4 regions of the Pseudomonas sp. H3_E07 genome follow, and region 1 is predicted to be linked to each of the others. Evidence: predicted binding sites of a transcription regulator. Region 1 holds the regulator's gene; each other region holds the start of a gene.
What was found. Region 1 encodes sigma-54, which starts transcription at its own class of promoters, with help from an activator protein. Its sites were predicted from a motif close to ANTGGCATNNANNTTGCTNT; they were not measured.
Positions count from the first base shown of each region.

Region 2: a site for sigma-54 is predicted at 2,198-2,217, ahead of glnK (P-II family nitrogen regulator). Genes of this name have one in related genera too.
Region 3: a site for sigma-54 is predicted at 1,756-1,775, ahead of flgB (flagellar basal body rod protein FlgB). Genes of this name have one in related genera too.
Region 4: a site for sigma-54 is predicted at 3,431-3,450, ahead of glnA (type I glutamate--ammonia ligase). Genes of this name have one in related genera too.

Region 1 is NZ_CP162795.1:1,778,347-1,783,021, reverse strand. Features, by position in the region: gene AB4O08_RS08130 (ZIP family metal transporter) at 1-199, shown strand, start outside; gene AB4O08_RS08125 (HPr family phosphocarrier protein) at 288-560, opposite strand; gene rapZ (RNase adapter RapZ) at 577-1,434, opposite strand; gene ptsN (PTS IIA-like nitrogen regulatory protein PtsN) at 1,437-1,901, opposite strand; gene hpf (ribosome hibernation-promoting factor, HPF/YfiA family) at 1,912-2,217, opposite strand; gene AB4O08_RS08105 (RNA polymerase factor sigma-54) at 2,293-3,786, opposite strand; gene lptB (LPS export ABC transporter ATP-binding protein) at 3,972-4,675, opposite strand, start outside.
Region 2 is NZ_CP162795.1:2,977,340-2,982,014, reverse strand. Features, by position in the region: gene AB4O08_RS13465 (secondary thiamine-phosphate synthase enzyme YjbQ) at 1-67, opposite strand, end outside; gene AB4O08_RS13460 (ammonium transporter) at 279-1,616, opposite strand; gene glnK (P-II family nitrogen regulator) at 1,651-1,989, opposite strand; gene AB4O08_RS13450 (accessory factor UbiK family protein) at 2,412-2,672, shown strand; gene AB4O08_RS13445 (MFS transporter) at 2,699-3,970, shown strand; gene AB4O08_RS13440 (YifB family Mg chelatase-like AAA ATPase) at 4,065-4,675, shown strand, end outside.
Region 3 is NZ_CP162795.1:4,185,443-4,190,117, forward strand. Features, by position in the region: gene AB4O08_RS19235 (chemotaxis protein CheV) at 1-640, shown strand, start outside; gene cheR (protein-glutamate O-methyltransferase CheR) at 685-1,512, shown strand; gene flgB (flagellar basal body rod protein FlgB) at 1,820-2,227, shown strand; gene flgC (flagellar basal body rod protein FlgC) at 2,231-2,674, shown strand; gene flgD (flagellar hook assembly protein FlgD) at 2,691-3,416, shown strand; gene flgE (flagellar hook protein FlgE) at 3,448-4,675, shown strand, end outside.
Region 4 is NZ_CP162795.1:2,403,738-2,408,412, reverse strand. Features, by position in the region: gene glnL (nitrogen regulation protein NR(II)) at 1-447, opposite strand, end outside; gene AB4O08_RS10910 (cupin domain-containing protein) at 735-1,160, opposite strand; gene AB4O08_RS10905 (chorismate mutase) at 1,238-1,774, opposite strand; gene glnA (type I glutamate--ammonia ligase) at 1,924-3,330, opposite strand; gene thiI (tRNA uracil 4-sulfurtransferase ThiI) at 3,665-4,675, shown strand, end outside.

The DNA of each region.
Region 1 (4,675 bases):
GGTGCTTTGTGCCTGGTTGGTCAGCCTTGCCGAAGTAGTGTTGCCACTGGGTTTGGCGCTTGCCGCTGGCGCGATGCTGCTGGTGGTGACTCACGAGGTCATCCCCGAGTCGCGACGCAATGGTCATGAAAAGCTCGCCAGCCTTGGGTTGTGCATCGGATTTTGCTTGATGATGGTGATGGACACGGCTTTGGGATAATACCCGCTCCCTTGTAGGCGCCGGCTCGCCGGCGATCAGTCGCGAGTCGTGGATGCTATCGCCGGTCAGCCAGACTTCTACAGGAGGGTTATTCGCCTTCGTCGAAGTAGTTATTGATCAGTGCCACCAGTGCGGCCATCGCTTCGTCTTCCTGCTCGCCCTCTGTCTTCAAGTGAATCTTGGTGCCCTTGCCGGCAGCCAGCATCATCATGGCCATGATGCTTTTGCCATCGACCATGGATTCCGGCGTACGTCCGGCGCGGATCTGACAGGGAAACTGCCCGGCGACACCGACAAATTTGGCCGAGGCACGGGCGTGCAGGCCCAGTTTGTTGATGATTTCAATTTCCAGAGCGGGCATCGCGAAGGTGTTCCTTTCAGCTAAGGTCGCGGTGGCGGACCTGGACATTCTTGAGGGTTTGTTGCAACACCTGGCCCAGGCGCTCGGTCAGGTAGACGGAGCGGTGGTGCCCGCCGGTGCAGCCGATGGCAATGGTGACATAGGCGCGATTGCTGGCGGCAAAACGCGGCAGCCATTTGAGCAGGTAACTGGAAATGTCCTGGAACATTTCCTCCACATCCGGTTGCGCGGCCAGGTAATCGGCCACGGCCTGGTCCAGCCCGGATTGCTCACGCAGCTCCGGCTTCCAGTAGGGGTTGGGCAGGCAGCGCACGTCGAACACCAGGTCGGCGTCCACCGGCATGCCACGCTTGAACCCAAACGACTCGACCAGAAAGGCGGTGCCTGGCTCCGGCTGGTTCAGCAGGCGCAGCTTGATGGCGTCGCGCAACTGGTACAGGTTGAGGCTGGTGGTGTTGATCTTGAGGTCGGCGAGGTCAATGATCGGCCCCAGCAGCTTGGTTTCGTCTTCAATGGCTTCCGCCAGGGAACGGTGAGGGCTGCTGAGGGGGTGGCGCCGACGGGTTTCGGAGAAACGCTTGAGCAGAGTCTCTTCGTCGGCATCCAGGTAGAGCACATCGCAATGGATATGCTTGGCCCGCACTTCCTCGAGCAATTGCGGGAATCGCTCAAGGTGGCTGGGCAGGTTGCGTGCATCAATCGAAACGGCAACCAGAGGCTGAGCCAGTTCGGTGTGGATCAACGCGCGCTCCGCCAATTCCGGCAGCAGGCCGGCGGGCAGGTTGTCGATGCAATAGAAACCGCTGTCCTCAAGAACGTTGAGGGCGGTGCTTTTACCCGAGCCGGAGCGGCCGCTGACGATGATCAAGCGCATGATTACTGCCCGTTCTGTTCATCCAGGACAACCTGGTAAAGCGCCTCGTTGCTTTTGGCGCTGCGCAGTTTGTCGCGTACGTCCTTGCGGTCGAGCATGCTGGCGATCTGCCGAAGCAGTTCCAGGTGCGCATCGGTGGCAGCCTGCGGGACCAGCAGTACAAACAGCAGGTCGACCGGGGCACCGTCGATAGCGTCGAAATCGATGGGAGCGTCCAGGTGAAGCAGGGCGCTGACTGGGGTCTCGCAGCCTTTGAGGCGGCAGTGCGGAATGGCGATGCCGTTGCCAAAACCGGTGGAACCGAGTTTCTCACGGGCAATCAGAGCCTCGTAGACATCTTGCATTTCCAGTTCAGGCACTTCGCGGCTGATCAGGTTGGCAATTTGCTCAAGGGCTTTCTTCTTGCTGCCGCCCGGCGCGTTCACAAGGGAACGGCCGGGGGTCAGGATGGTTTCAAGTCGGATCATGGGGGGAGAGTTAACGACCTGTGCCCTGAAGCAGGCTCAGATTCTTTTCCTTATGCTTTTTAAGTTGGCGGTCAAGCTTGTCTGTGAGCAAGTCGATTGATGCATACATGTCTTCATGCTCGGCATTGGCGACTACTTCGCCACCGGGTATCTGGAGAGTCGCTTCAATTTTCTGCTGAAGCTTGTCGACCTTCATGATGACTTGCACATTGGTGATCTTGTCGAAATGACCCTCAAGCCGTTTCAGCTTCTGCTCGACGTATTCGCGCAATGGAGGGGTGACTTCTACATGGTGTCCACTGATGTTGACTTGCATACAGCTTCTCCTTCGTTGCCAGTGCATAAAGCGGCAGGTAGGACTACCTGCCACTGGAACGCTGTGGCCCGCCCGTCACATCAAACGCTTACGCTCGCTGGAAGGCGCGATCCCAAGGGATTCGCGGTACTTGGCGACGGTTCGACGGGCGACCTGAATGCCTTGTGCCTCCAGTAAACCAGCGATCTTACTGTCACTCAATGGCTTTTTCTGATTTTCCGCAGCAACCAGTTTTTTGATGATCGCGCGAATCGCCGTGGACGAGCATTCACCGCCTTCGGAGGTGCTGACATGGCTGGAGAAAAAGTATTTCAGTTCATAAATACCCCGTGGGGTATGCATGAATTTCTGGGTGGTCACCCGGGAAATCGTCGATTCATGCATGCCAACCGCTTCGGCGATGTCATGCAGTACCAGCGGTTTCATCGCCTCGTCGCCGTATTCCAGGAATCCGCGCTGGTGCTCGACGATCTGAGTGGCCACTTTCATCAGGGTTTCGTTGCGGCTTTGCAGGCTCTTGATGAACCAGCGCGCTTCCTGCAACTGGTTGCGCATGAAGGTGTTGTCGGCGCTGGTATCGGCGCGACGTACGAAACCGGCGTATTGCGGGTTGACGCGCAGGCGCGGCACCGACTCCTGGTTCAGCTCCACCAGCCAGCGCTCGTTGTCCTTGCGCACGATGACGTCGGGGACTACGTATTCGGCTTCGCTCGACTCGATTTGCGAGCCTGGGCGCGGGTTGAGGCTCTGTACCAGCTCGATGACCTGGCGCAGGTCGTCTTCCTTGAGCTTCATGCGGCGCATCAACTGGCTGTAGTCGCGGCTGCCGAGCAAGTCGATGTAGTCGGTGACCAGGCGCTGGGCCTCGGCGAGCCAGGCGGTCTTGGCCGGCAGTTGGCGCAATTGCAGCAACAGGCATTCGCTGAGGCTGCGTGCGCCGATGCCGGCGGGCTCGAACTGCTGGATGCGGTGCAGGACGGCTTCAATCTCGTCCAGCTCGATATCCAGTTCCGGGTCGAAGGCTTCAAGAATTTCTTCAAGCGTCTCGTCCAGATAACCCTGGTTGTTGATGCAGTCGATCAGGGTCACGGCGATCAAGCGATCGGTGTCCGACATCGGCGCCAGGTTCAGTTGCCAGAGCAGATGGCTCTGCAGGCTCTCGCCAACGGAGGTGCGGGTGGTGAAGTCCCACTCGTCATCGTCATTGCTGGGCAGGCTGCTGGCGCTGGTCTGGTAGACGTCTTCCCAGGCCGTGTCGACGGGAAGCTCGTTGGGGATGCGTTCGTTCCAATCGCCTTCCTCAAGGTTATCCACCGTAGGGGCGGTTTCCTGATAGGAGGGTTCCTGCACGTCGGAATTGGGTTTTTGCTCGATGTTATCGGCCAGCGGGTCTGCATTATCGAAGTCGTCGCCTTCTTCCTGGCGTTCGAGCATCGGGTTGGACTCCAAGGCCTCCTGGATTTCCTGTTGCAGGTCCAGGGTCGACAATTGGAGCAGGCGGATGGCCTGTTGCAGCTGCGGTGTCATCGTCAGCTGCTGGCCCATTCTCAGGACTAGCGATGGTTTCATGGCAGGGGCTTAACACCTTATTCGCCGGCGCAATGCGCCATCCACGACAGGGCGCGTGAGCGCCAAACATAAGCAAATTATATGCCTGATGTCGGGGGCTTTGCCTAGAGCGCGGTAACAATAAAAATCCGGAGGTTTTCATTGACTCCCGCGCACCTCGGCAAACGGCCGTGACACCACGATGTTTACAGGCGGAACTCGTGACCCAGGTACACTTCCTTGACCAGATCGTTGGCCAGGATGGTGGCCGAGTCACCTTCGGCGATCAGTTGGCCATCGTTGACGATATACGCGGTTTCGCAGATATCGAGGGTCTCACGGACGTTGTGGTCAGTGATCAGCACGCCAATGCCCTTGGCCTTGAGGTGATGGATGATCTGCTTGATGTCGCCGACCGAGATCGGGTCGACGCCGGCAAACGGTTCGTCCAGCAGAATGAACTTGGGGGCAGTGGCCAGGGCGCGGGCGATTTCCACACGACGACGCTCACCACCGGACAGGCTCATGCCGAGGTTGTCGCGAATGTGGTTGATGTGGAATTCCTGCAGCAGGCTTTCCAGTTCCTTGCGGCGGCCGTCACGGTCGAGTTCCTTGCGGGTCTCGAGGATCGCCATGATGTTATCGGCGACCGACAGTTTGCGGAAGATCGACGCTTCCTGCGGGAGATAGCCGATACCGGCGCGTGCACGGCCGTGCATCGGCTGGTGGCTCACGTCCAGGTCGTCGATCAGCACGCGACCCTGGTCCGCCTGGACCAGGCCGACGATCATGTAGAAGCAGGTGGTCTTGCCGGCACCGTTGGGGCCGAGCAAGCCGACGATCTGGCCGCTGTCGATCGACAGGCTGACGTCGCGCACGACCTGACGGCTTTTATAGGCCTTGGCCAGAT
Region 2 (4,675 bases), 1.2 Mb from region 1:
ACTCATCGGTCACCAGGTGAAAGCCCCGGGGCTTGGCCCGCAGGGTAATCAAGGTCTGTTGCCACATACAGTTCTCCGCCCATCGGCGCGCATTCTAGCGCGCTCTGGGAAAAAACAAAGTGCCGAATACGCCTACATGCCTGTAAGACATTGGCACGCGGAAAAGTGCCGGGTGAACCTCATCACAAACTCGACGAAAAAACCGACACAGCGTGTTATGACTGACAAACGCCAGGCAAAAAAATGCCCGGCAAGCCGGGCATCTTTTTTACGCGTACTTACAAGTTGTAGCCGCGCTCGTTGTGTTGCGCCAGGTCGAGGCCGACGGCCTCCTCTTCTTCGGTCACCCGCAGGCCCATGACCATGTCCAGCACCTTGAGGATGACGTAGGTCACGATCGCCGTGTAGATCACAGTGAAGCCAACGCCTTTGCACTGGATCCAAACCTGCGCGGCAACGTCAGTCACGGTGCCGAAGCCGCCCAGCGCAGGGGCTGCGAACACACCGGTGAGAATCGCACCGACGATACCGCCGATACCGTGCACGCCGAACGCGTCCAGGGAGTCGTCGTAGCCCAGCTTGCGCTTGAGGCTGGTGGCGCAGAAGAAGCAGATCACACCGGCAACCAGGCCGATCACCAGGGCGCCCATCGGGCCCACGGTGCCAGCGGCTGGGGTGATGGCTACCAGGCCCGCCACCACACCCGAGGCGATGCCGAGTGCGCTTGGCTTACCGTGGGTGATCCACTCGGCGAACATCCAGCCCAGCGCTGCAGCAGCGGTAGCGATCTGGGTAACCAGCATCGCCATGCCGGCAGTGCCGTTGGCCGCAGCCGCGGAACCAGCGTTGAAGCCGAACCAGCCGATCCACAGCATGGCTGCGCCGATCAGGGTGTAACCCAGGTTGTGCGGAGCCATTGGAGTAGTCGGGAAGCCTTTACGCTTGCCGAGCACGATGCACGCCACCAGGCCAGCCACACCCGCGTTGATATGCACCACGGTGCCGCCGGCGAAGTCCAGCACGCCCCAGTCCCACATCAGGCCACCGTTGCCGCTCCAGACCATGTGCGCGATCGGCGCATAGACCAGGGTGAACCAGATAGCCATGAAGATCAGCATCGCGGAGAACTTCATACGCTCAGCGAAGGCACCGACGATCAGCGCCGGGGTGATGATCGCGAAGGTCATCTGGAAGGTGATGAACACCGCTTCCGGGAACAGCGCTGCAGGGCCGGTGATGCTGGCCGGGGTCACGCCCGCCAGGAACGCCTTGCCCATGCCGCCGAAGAAGGAGTTGAAGTTGACCACACCCTGTTCCATACCGGTGGTATCGAACGCGATGCTGTAGCCGTATACGACCCAGAGGATGCTGATGAGGCCGGTGATCGCGAAACACTGCATCATCACCGACAGAATATTCTTGGAGCGGACCATGCCGCCGTAGAACAGCGCCAGGCCAGGGATGGTCATGAACAGCACCAAAGCGGTGGCGGTCAACATCCAGGCGGTGTCGCCGGAATTGAGGACTGGAGCAGCCACTTCGTCTGCCGCCATGGCCAGGCTTGGCATTACGATGGACAACAGGGCTCCGAGCCCTGCGAATTTACGCAGAGTCATATTGTTTTCTCCTGGGGCGTTGGGGTTTGGCGGCTTAGATTGCGTCGGTATCGGTTTCGCCGGTACGGATGCGAATAGCCTGTTCCAGATTGACCACGAAGATCTTGCCGTCACCGATCTTGCCGGTGTTGGCGGCCTTGGTTATCGCCTCGATAACCCGGTCAAGATCCTTGTCGTCAATGGCGACATCAATCTTCACCTTCGGCAGGAAATCGACCACGTATTCCGCGCCGCGATACAGCTCGGTATGACCCTTCTGCCGACCGAAGCCTTTGACCTCAGTAACGGTAATGCCCTGCACGCCGATCTCGGACAACGACTCGCGTACATCGTCCAACTTGAACGGCTTGATGATGGCAGTGACTAGCTTCATGAAAACTCTCTCCCGAATTGGTGGACTTGCCCCAGGAAAACAAACCCGTCTCAAGTCTAAGCGCAGTGCCTGGCTTTGTAACGCGTCGTCGCCTCGGCATTTGCCTTTGCGACGCCAGCGAACCACTGGTGACGAAACCTGTACCCCTGATCCGTCGGCGCACTGCATTCGTCACAGCGACTGCATCAGTGCATGGGTCATGTTCGTCTAAGCAGAAACCTTGCCAGCTCCGTAAAAATCACTGAAATCAGTCCTTTGCCCACTTATCCCCACCTGCGAAGCTTTTGGGCGACGGCAATGCGCACAAAAACAGTGCGTAGCCGCCCGACCCTCTGCGCGAAAAGCGTGCGCCCGCCGTCGTGAAAAAGACTATAGACGCTGCGTGATACACTGCCGGCCAACAGTTTTCCGGAATATTTCCCATGCTCGCGCCCAAAGACCTCCTCGACGCCCTGAGCGGCCACGCCTCTCGCCTGTTCAGCGGTGACACCCCATTGCCCCGCAATGAAATCGAAAGCCAATTCAAGGCCTTGCTGCAAAGTGGTTTCAGCAAGCTCGACTTGGTGAGCCGCGAAGAATTTGATAGCCAGATGGTGGTACTTGCCCGCACGCGTGCGCGGCTGGAGAGCCTGGAGGCAAAAGTCGCCGAACTGGAAGCGCGATTGACGCCAGCGGGCGAATAACCGGCATCAACCGGTCCCTGTGGGGCTTGCCGGCCCTCGACCGGCGCCTGCTGAAAATACAATTCAGCTTTTTACTGGTGGTGCTCGGTGGCCGCTGCAACCAACTCGCCGTGGCGTGGTGGGCCTTGCAGGAAACCGGTTCCGCCGTCGTCTTCGCCAACATGATCGCCTGCTCCATCGCGGCGCAGGTGCTGGCCCGCCCTCTGCTGGGATGGCTGGGCGACAAGTACAACAAGATCCTGATCCTCAGGCTGGTTTCCCTGACCAGCGTGTTGACCGCGCTGTTGATGTTTCTTCTATCTGCGACGCAGCTGTTCAACCCCTGGAGCGTCGGCGCCCTGATGCTCGTCAGCAGTGCCGTCGCCGGTGTGCGCGAGCCGCTGCAGTCGTCGATCATTCCATTGTTTGCGCGTGACGATCAGGTCTCACTGGCCGTGCGCACCAAAAGCATGCTGTCGTCCATTTCCAACCTGCTCGGGCCAGCCATGGCCAGCGCGTTGATTTTCAGCTTCGGTACCCCGCTGGCGTTTGCCGTCGACTTCATTGCGATGCTTGGCGCGGCAGTGTTGATCGCATCCATTCCACTCCACCTCGGCGCCAGCGCCCCAGATGAACCTGAACCGACCTCCAGCGGCTGGCGCATGATTTACTCGGGTTTCAAGGCGGTCTATGGGGTGAAGGTCGAGTTCTACCTGGCTCTTGTGGCGATGCTCGTCAACTTTGCCCTGTTTCCATTTTTTACCATCCTGCTGCCGCTGTACGTGAAGACAGTTATCCACTACCCGATCACCTACCTCGGCCTGCTGGATGCGTGCTTCGGCCTGGGCATCCTGGCGGGCAGCTACACGATCACCGGCTGGTTGACCCAACGGGTACCCCGCGACCTGTGTGTCGCGGCAGGCTTTGCACTGTTGGGGGGCAATATGTGGCTGGCCGGCGCGCTCTCATCGATAGTCGTCGTGCCCCTGGCGTTCTTCTGTGGCGGGGTGGGCCTGATGCTGATCAACATTCCGACCTCTGCCGTGAGATTACTGGCGACCCCCAAGCAGCACCGCAACCGGATCTTCGCCACCGTGTCCTTTCTGTCCGCGGCAGCCAGCCCGCTGGGCAGTTTCGCCATGAATGGCCTGATCGCCAACCTCGGTGTCACCCTGACCATCACGTCGCTGGGGGCGATGGTGCTGGGGTTGTCACTGCTGGTGTTCCTGATCCCCGATTTCCGCACCTTCATGCGTGCCCCGGACCCCCAACTCAACGGCGCCTATCTGGATAAGTATCCCAACGCCTTTGCACGTTGATACGTCCTGTAAAAGTCTGATTCGTTGCCCATGCGTTCCCTCGACTACCTTTGAGAAACCGCAGGAAGCGGCCTCAATTCTTCAAGGAACGAGCATGTCCCTCGCCATCGTCCACAGCCGTGCCCAAATTGGCGTCGAAGCTCCCGCCGTCACCGTCGAGGTGCACATGGCCAATGGTCTGCCGTCCCTGACACTGGTGGGTTTGCCGGAAACGGCGGTCAAGGAAAGCAAGGACCGGGTGCGCAGCGCCATTCTCAATTCTGCCCTGCAATACCCGGCCCGCCGCATCACCCTGAACCTGGCGCCCGCCGACCTGCCCAAGGACGGCGGGCGTTTTGACCTGGCGATTGCCTTGGGAATCCTCGCGGCCAGCGTGCAGGTGCCGGCGTCGATGCTCGACGAGGTGGAATGCCTGGGAGAATTGGCCCTGTCCGGCGAAGTGCGGGCAGTGAAAGGCGTGTTGCCGGCAGCATTGGCGGCGCGCAAGGCGGGGCGCACCGTAATCGTGCCGCGGGCGAATGCGGAAGAAGCCTGCCTGGCGTCGGGGTTGAAAGTGCTCGCCGTGGATCATTTGCTGCAGGTGGTAGCGCACCTGAATGGGCATCAGCCCATCGAGCCCTACAAATCCGACGGATTGCTGTATCTGAACAAACCTTACCCGGACCTGAGCGAAGTACAGGGCCAGCTCGCCGCCAAGCGCGCACT
Region 3 (4,675 bases), 2.4 Mb from region 1:
CACCAAGACCCAGGGTTTTCTGGTGCGCTCGGTGGAGCGCATCGTCAACATGAACTGGGAAGAGATCCATCCGCCGCCCAAGGGCACCGGTCGCGATCACTACCTCACGGCGGTGACACGGGTGGATAACCAGTTGGTGGAAATCATCGACGTGGAGAAGATCCTCGCCGAAGTGGCGCCGACCTCGGAAACGATTTCCGTGGGGGTGGTGGACGCCGAAACCGCGCACAAGGCCGTTTCCCTGCGGGTGCTGACGGTGGACGACTCCTCGGTGGCGCGTAAACAGGTGACCCGTTGCCTGCAGACCGTCGGCGTGGAGGTAGTGGCCCTCAACGACGGTCGCCAAGCGTTGGATTACCTGCGCAAGCTGGTGGACGACGGCAAGAAGCCGGAAGAAGAATTCTTGATGATGATCTCCGACATCGAGATGCCGGAAATGGACGGCTACACCCTCACGGCCGAGATACGCAACGATCCACGCATGCAAAAATTGCACATCATCCTGCATACTTCGTTGTCGGGGGTATTCAACCAGGCGATGGTCAAGAAGGTCGGTGCCGATGACTTCCTGGCCAAATTCCGTCCTGATGACCTGGCATCCCGGGTAGTCGACCGGATCAAGGCAGCAGATCACGGCTAGGGGGCATTTCCCCTGGCGGTCACACGATTTAAGAGGCGGTATCATTGTCTACGGGTAATTTGGATTTCGAGCAGTTCCGGGTCTTCCTGGAAAAAGCCTGTGGCATATTGCTCGGTGAAAACAAGCAGTACCTGGTATCCAGCCGTCTCAACAAACTGATGGAGCAGCAGGGCATCAAGTCGTTGGGTGAGCTGGTTCAGCGCATCCAGGGGCAGCCGCGCAGCGGGCTCAAGGAGATGGTGGTCGATGCCATGACCACCAACGAAACCCTGTGGTTTCGTGACACCTACCCCTTTGAAGTGCTCAAGAACAAAGTGCTGCCGGAGGCTATCAAGGCCAGCCCGGGCCAGCGCCTGCGGATCTGGTCGGCCGCCTGCTCTTCGGGGCAGGAGCCCTACTCGATTTCGATGTCCATCGATGAGTTCGAGCGGACCAACATGGGCCAGTTGAAGGCCGGAGCGCAAATTGTCGCCACCGACCTCTCCGGCACCATGCTCACCAATTGCAAGACCGGCGAGTACGATAGCCTGGCCCTGGGCCGTGGTTTGTCCCAGGAACGCCTGCAACGTTACTTCGACCCGAAAGGGGCTGGGCGTTGGGCGGTCAAGGCGCCGATCAAGAACCGTGTGGAATTTCGCTCGTTCAACCTGCTCGACAGCTACGCCAGCCTGGGCAAGTTCGACATGGTGTTCTGCCGCAACGTGCTGATCTACTTCTCGGCCGAAGTGAAGAAAGACATCCTGCTGCGCATCCATGGCACGCTCAAGCGCGGCGGCTATCTGTTCCTCGGCGCTTCGGAAGCGCTAAATGGTCTGCCGGACCATTATCAGATGGTGCAGTGCAGCCCTGGGATCATTTACCAGGCCAAATAGTACGCAAACCTAAATGTGGGAGCGGGCTTGCTCGCGAATAAGGTCTGTCAGTCATAGATAAGTTGACTGCTCCACCGCATTCGCGAGCAAGCCCGCTCCCACATTTGTTTTGCGGCAACCCTCCCAATAGCGGCAACCCCCCATTGCCGCTTTACTGGCGCCACGCGGAAAGCGTTTGCCGCTTTTCTGGCATTGCCACCCGGCAATCTCCCCTCAAGCCCTTGATTTACTGGCCTTCAGTAGATTGGCATGCACCTTGCTATAACCCAGTTAACGAACAGCAGGTCAGCCCTTAAAGGTTTCCACCATGAGCATCAGCTTCGATAAAGCGCTCGGTATCCACGAACAAGCCCTGGGCTTCCGCGCCCAGCGTGCCGAAGTCCTGGCCAACAACATTGCCAACGCCGACACCCCGAACTACAAGGCTCGGGATTTGGACTTCTCCGCCGTGCTCGCTGCACAGCAGGACAAGACCAAGAACGGCACCTTCGCCTTGAACATGACCAACAGCCGTCATATCGAAGCGCAAGGCCTGAGCAATGGTGACGAGTCTCTGCTGTATCGCACGCCGATGCAGCCGTCGATCGACCAGAACACCGTCGACGCGCAGCTGGAGCAATCGGCCTACGCCGAGAACTCGGTGAACTTCCAGGCCAGCTTCACCCTGCTTAACAGCAAATTCAAAGGGCTGATGTCAGCCCTGCGTGGAGAGTAAGCCATGTCCCTGTCCAGTGTTTTCAATATTGCCGGCAGTGGCATGAGCGCGCAGACCACGCGCTTGAACACCGTCGCCAGTAACATCGCCAACGCCGAGACCGTGTCTTCGAGCATTGACCAGACTTACCGCGCCCGTCACCCGGTGTTCGCCACCATGTTCCAGGGCGGCCAGGCAGGTGGCAGTGATTCGTTGTTCCAGGACCAGGGGGCCGCAGGCTCCGGCGTGCAAGTGCTGGGTGTGGTCGAAGACCAGAGCAACCTTGAAGCCCGCTACGAACCCAACCATCCCGCCGCGAACGAAAAGGGTTATGTCTATTACCCGAACGTCAACGTGGTCGAGGAAATGGCCGACATGATTTCCGCCAGCCGCTCGTTCCAGACCAACGCGGAAATGATGAACACTGCCAAAACCATGATGCAGAAGGTCCTGACCCTGGGTCAGTGATAAGGGGCGCCAAATAATGGCCATCGTTGATACGAGTAACAACACGCCAGTCCAGGACCTTTTCAATTCCAAGGTCAAAACTGCCCAGGACAACAGCAGCGTCACTGACGCTGCCAATAAGGCCACGGGCAAACAATCGCTGGGCAAGGATGCGTTCTTGCAGCTGTTGGTCACCCAACTGAAAAACCAGAACCCGCTGTCGCCGCAAGACAACGGCGCGTTCGTGGCCCAGCTGGCGCAGTTCAGCAGCCTGGAAGGCATCAACACCCTGAATGATTCGGTGAATGCGATCTCCAGCAACTTCAGCTCGTCGCAAGCGCTGCAGGCGTCGTCGCTGGTCGGGCGCTCGATCATCATCCAGACCGACAAGGCCATGGTTGATACCAGCAAGAGCATGACCGGATCGGTGGATGTCACAGCGGCGACCGGCAATGTCTCCGTCAAGATCACTGACAAAGACGGCAATGTGGTGCGCACCATCGAAATGGGTGCCCAGAGCGCCGGTACCCAGAGCTTTATCTGGGATGGCAAAAACGACAAGGGTGAGGTCGCTCCTGCGGGCACCTACACCTTCAATGCCACCACCAAGAACGACAAGGGTGATGCCGTCGCCCTGAGCACTTCGCTGCCGGCAACGGTAACGAGCGTGACCTTGAGCAAGACCGGCGGCGAAATGCTGCTGAACCTGGCAGGCGGCATGGGCAGCGTCAAGCTGTCGCAAATTCAGACTATCGGTACATAGAGCCGGCTAAATACGGCAGAGGGAGAGAAACATGTCTTTTAATATCGGCCTTAGCGGGCTCTATGCGGCCAACAAACAACTGGACGTGACCGGCAACAACATCGCCAACGTGGCGACCACGGGCTTCAAGTCGTCCCGTGCGGAGTTCGCGGACATTTACGCCGCCTCCAAACTGGGCACCGGCCAGAACAGCATCGGCAACGGTGTGAACCTGGCGGCCGTGTCCCAGCAGTTCACCCAGGGCGACGTCAATGGTAGTGGCGGTATCCTGGACATGGCGATCCAGGGCGGCGGCTTCTTCGTGCAGAAGGGCAGCGACGGTTCGCTGGAATACACCCGTAGCGGTGCCTTCCGTGCCGACAAAGACGGCTACATCACCAACAACACCGGGACTTCGCGCCTGCAAGGTTATGCGGCGGATGCGGACGGCAAGATCATCAAAGGCGGCCTGACCGACCTGCAACTGAACCTGTCGAACCTGCCGCCCAAGGCGTCCACCAAGGTAGATTCCACCAGTAACCTGAACTCCTCGGAGCCGGTGATCGACCAGACGGCCAAGCCGTTCAACCCGAACGACACCAGCACCTTTACCACCCAGTACAGCACCACGTTGTACGACTCCCAGGGTAACGCGCACCCGATGGTGCAGTACCTGGTGAAAACCGACGGTAACAAGTGGAACGCCTACACCCTGATCGATGGCCGCAACCCTAACGGTTCGGCGCCAACCGGCACTCCGTCGACCCCGCCAGTACCGTCGGCACTGACCTTTGATGGCAATGGCAAGCTGACCAGTGTCGTGACCGGCGGTGTGTCCGACAAGACCCTGACCATCACCGGTTGGGTCCCTGGAACTGTGACTGATGGTGTGTGGAAGGCCAACGGCGCCAATGCCAACCCGACCGGTATCGCGGTCAACATGGCCAACATCACCCAGTACAACTCGGCCACCTACCGCAACCCACCGGTCACCGATGGCTATGCCACCGGCCAGATCACCGGCCTGAAAATCGACGGTAACGGCGTACTGTTCGCAACGTTCAGCAACCAGCAGAGCAAGGCCATCGGCCAGATCTCCCTGGCCAGCTTCAACAACGAACAAGGCCTGCAGCCTGCCGGCGGTACCTCCTGGAGAGAGACCTTCGCTTCGGGCCAGCCAGGTTACGACACCCCGCAAGCGGGCACCCTGGGTTCGATCGTGGCCAACTCCCTGGAGAACTCCAACGTCAACCTGACCAACGAGCTGGTAGACCTGATCA
Region 4 (4,675 bases), 630 kb from region 1:
ACCCAGCGGATTCTTGATCTCATGGGCCAGGCCACGCACCAACATCTTGCTGGTCTCCTGCTTGGACAACTGCGCTTCTTCCTTGGTGATGCGCAGGAGGCGGTCGCGCGGGTGCACTTCCAGCAGCAGCAAGGTGGCGCCGTTGCTGAGGATCGGGGTCACGGCGTAGTCGACGGTCAGGGTCTGGCCGGTCAGGGCCGTGAGCATCGCTTCGCGCTTGGTGAAGGGGTGGGCCTGCTCCACAGCCTGGCGCAATGAGCTCAAGGCTTCGGCTGACTCGGTGAACAATTCGCTGATGAACTGCCCATGGCTGCGCTGGCCGCTGATGGCCAGGAGCATCTCCGCCGCCGGGTTCATGTACTCAAGACGCAAGTCGTCGTTGAGTAGGATGGTCGCGGTGGTCAGGTTGTCGAGTAGCAAACGGTGCAGTGCATCGCTGATGGTCATCAGGACCTCTTTTGGAGCAGCGCGCGGGCTTGAGGCACACGCTGATACAAGGAAAATGCAAAAACCAAACCAAGGATCCGAAAAGAAGCGTGCAAGCCCTGAAATGGGGGTTTTAGGCGCGAAACTGTGGCGTTCTGCCAGCTTGCTCGGGAAGTTTCGAACCAAAATGGGCTGGGCAGGTGGGTAGGGTGCAGCCTATCGCACCAATATAGTGCGGTTTTGTGAAGGTTGTTCAGGAAGTGCTGGGCGGACCGTTTTCAATGCGGGGTGAAAACGGTTCGGGACGGTCAGCGTTGCTCTGACAGTGGCATGCCTGGAGTGCCCGCATAAAAGACCAGAAGCTCAACGGGTGTGTTTCCGGTAATGCCGCGATGTTCGGTGCCCACCATCTCGGCCAGGGTTTGCCCTTGCCTCAAGGTCCGCGAGGCGCCGTTTGCGCGGGTTTCAACGGTCAACTCCCCTGAAACGATGTAGGCAGCGTTCGGCATCGGGTGGGTGTGCCAAGGCAGTTGCGTGCGTGCCGGGATCTTCAGGCGTATCAGCGTGAGCTGCGGCGGGCCGGACGGGTAGGCTGTGTAGGGCGTGCCGTCCCAAGACTCGCTACGTTCAAGCAAGACCTCTTTCTCGATCTGTGCCGCATCCTTTGCCTGCGTGCCGCAGCCCAGCAACGACAAAACTGTCGCTGCTGCAGTCAAGCACTTGAGGGTGTCCATGGTTCCATCCTGTTCGGTCAGTGAACGCTCAGGCTATGGCTGTCGGCCCAGGTGAAGATGCAGGACGGTTCCTCAAATCAAGTAGGTCGAACGCACAGCTCGGCCGTGGCACGGATCATCGCCAGTTGCCGCAGTGGATCGTTCAGCGGCTCATGCACGGCTTCGGCCAGCCACTGTGGGCACTGCGGGTCGGTGCGCTGCGGGGTAAAGTCGGCCAGCTGCTGCAGCAGGCGTTTTTGCAGTTCATCCAGCTGCGGGCGTATCTGTTTGATCAGGTCCGGGCGTGGGTCGTCCGGCGCCTTGCCTTGGAACTGCCAGTCGGAAAGGTGGGTGTATTGCACCAGCTTGTTGGCCTCGATCTGCGCCGAAAAAAACTGCTCGGCGGCGGCCGCGTCCAGCTTGTAGGTCGGTGCCTGGGCGCTAACGCTGGCGATCACCTCTTGTTCGCGCTTTTTATCTTCCACGGGCTTTTTGCTGTCCCATTTGCTCAGGGCTACCTGGTCGGCGATCTCCAGGCGTTCGGCAATGCTGTTGAGCAGCGGCTCCAGAGTGGGCGGCGCAGCACTCGCACTGGCACTGACGAACAACAGAGCGAACACAAGTCGACGTTTCAAGGATGATCTCCTGTGGGAGCGGGGCTTGCCCGCGATGGCGGAGTATCAGTCAATACAACAGGTGCTCGATGCGGCGCAATCGCGGGCCAAAAAAAGACCTCCCGAAGGAGGTCTTTTTTCATCACGCTACATTAAGCAGCGCTACCGGATCAGCAGCTGTAGTACAGCTCGTATTCCAGTGGGTGTACGAAGGTGCGAACCTTGATTTCTTCTTCGCTCTTCAGGCCGATGTAAGCGTCGATGAAGTCGTCGCTGAACACGCCGCCTTTGGTCAGGAACGCACGGCCCTTGTCCAGCTCTTCCAGGGCTTCTTTCAGGCTGCCGCACACTTGTGGGATCTCTTTGGCCTCTTCAGGCGGCAGGTCGTACAAGTTTTTGTCGGCGGCGTCGCCAGGGTGGATCTTGTTCTGGATACCGTCCAGGCCAGCCATTACCAGGGCAGCGAAGGCCAGGTACGGGTTGGCTGCTGGATCCGGGAAGCGTGCTTCGATACGGCGAGCGCGAGGGCTGGACACGTATGGAATACGGATCGAAGCGGAACGGTTGCGCGCCGAGTAGGCCAGCATTACCGGTGCTTCGAAACCTGGGACCAGACGCTTGTAGGAGTTGGTCGACGGGTTGGTGAAGCCGTTCAAGGCCTTACCGTGCTTGATGATACCGCCGATGAAATACAGGGCAGTGTCGGACAGGCCGGCATAACCTTCGCCAGCGAAGGTGTTCTTGCCCTCTTTGGCGATGGACAGGTGAACGTGCATACCCGAACCGTTATCGCCGTACAGAGGCTTAGGCATGAAGGTAGCGGTACGGCCGTAGGCAACGGCAGTGTTGTGTACGCAGTACTTCAGGGTCTGTACTTCGTCAGCCTTGGCCACCAGGGTGTTGAACTTCACACCGATTTCGTTCTGGCCGGCAGTGGCCACTTCGTGGTGGTGCACTTCGATGGTCAGGCCCATGTCTTCCATGGCGTTGCACATGGAGGTACGGATTTCGTGGTCGTGGTCGAACGGCGGAACTGGGAAGTAGCCACCTTTGATGCCTGGACGGTGGCCATGGTTGCCGCCTTCCACGTCTTGATCGGACATCCAGGAGCCTTGTTCGGAGTAGATCTTGAACATGGAGCCGGAGATGTCGGACTTGAACTTCACTTGGTCGAAGATGAAGAATTCTGGCTCTGGGCCTACGAATACAGTGTCACCGATACCGGTCGACTTCAGGTATTCCTCGGCACGCTTGGCGATCGCACGTGGGTCGCGGTCGTAGCCTTGCATGGTCGAAGGCTCGATCACGTCGCAGACCAGGATCAGGGTCGGCTCTTCGGTGAACGGGTCGAGTACGGCAGTGCTGTCGTCCGGCATCAGGATCATGTCGGAGGCTTCGATGCCTTTCCAGCCAGCGATGGAGGAACCGTCGAACATTTTGCCTTCTTCGAAGAAAGCTTCATCCAGCGCGTCGCGAGCCGGCATGGTCACGTGGTGCTGAGTGCCTTTGGTGTCCGTGAAGCGCAGATCAATCCATTTAACGTCATGATCTTTGATGAGTTGAACCGACTTCGACATAGTGTCCTCCGGGTGGCTTCGGGCTGGGGTAGTGGAGTTAGCCCTTAGAATGTGGGTGATGCCGGCGCGGATAGTCCGCCATGGCAACCTGCCTCACAAGAGAGCAAATTGCATGCCAGTGCGCCAACATGGGTTTTCTGCTCAAAAAACGACCCTATAAAGGTGCATTACGACAAAAGACCAAAAATGGCGCACCGCAATGTAGCGCAAAGGCGCACAAATGCACCTATTTAGTGCGTGATACGTGCGATGCATATTAACTGGTTAAACCTTGAGCGATTTCCGCTATAATCCGCGCCCCCCTTTTTCAGCAGGCCCGGCGCGCGCTGTTTCCATGAAATTAATCGTTAAAGTCTTCCCCGAGATCACCATCAAAAGCCGACCGGTACGGACGCGTTTCATCCGTCAGTTGGCCAAGAACATCCGTGCCGTGCTCCGCGATCTGGACCCGGCTGTGGTGGTGAACGGCGTGTGGGACAACCTCGAGCTGGAAACCCGTGTCACCGAGCCCAAAGCCTTGAAGGACATGACCGAGCGCCTGAGCTGCATGCCGGGCATCGCGCATTTCCTGCAGGTGGATGAGTACCCGCTGGGCGACTTCGATGACATCACCGAGAAGTGCAAACAGCACTACGGCAGTGAGCTTGAAGGCAAGATCTTTTCGGTGCGCTGCAAGCGTGCCGGCAAGCACACCTTCAGCTCCATGGACGTCGAGAAATACGTCGGCAGCAAGCTGCGTCGCGAGTGCGGCGCATCCGGAATTTCCCTGAAAGCGCCGCAAATTGAAGTGCGCATGGAAATTCGCGACCAACGGTTGTTTGTGATCCACAGCCAGCACAACAGCATCGGCGGCTACCCGCTGGGCGCCCTGGAACAGACCCTGGTGCTGATGTCCGGCGGTTTCGATTCCACGGTGGCGGCCTACCAGATCATGCGCCGCGGCCTGATGAGCCACTTCTGCTTCTTTAACCTGGGCGGACGTGCACACGAATTGGGCGTGATGGAAGTCGCGCATTTTATCTGGAAGAAGTACGGCAGCTCCCAACGCGTGCTATTTGTGAGCGTACCGTTCGAGGAAGTGCTGGGCGAAATTCTCGGTAAAGTCGATAACGGTCATATGGGCGTGGTATTGAAGCGTATGATGTTGCGCGCGGCCTCGCGAATCGCCGACAAGTTGCAGATCGATGCACTGGTAACCGGTGAGGCGATCTCCCAGGTCTCCAGCCAAACGCTGCCGAACCTGTCGATCATCGATTGCGTCACCGAGAAGCTGGTCTTGCGCCCGCTGATCGCCAGCCACAAGCAGGACATCATCGACCTGGCAGAGCAGATCGGCACCGCCGAC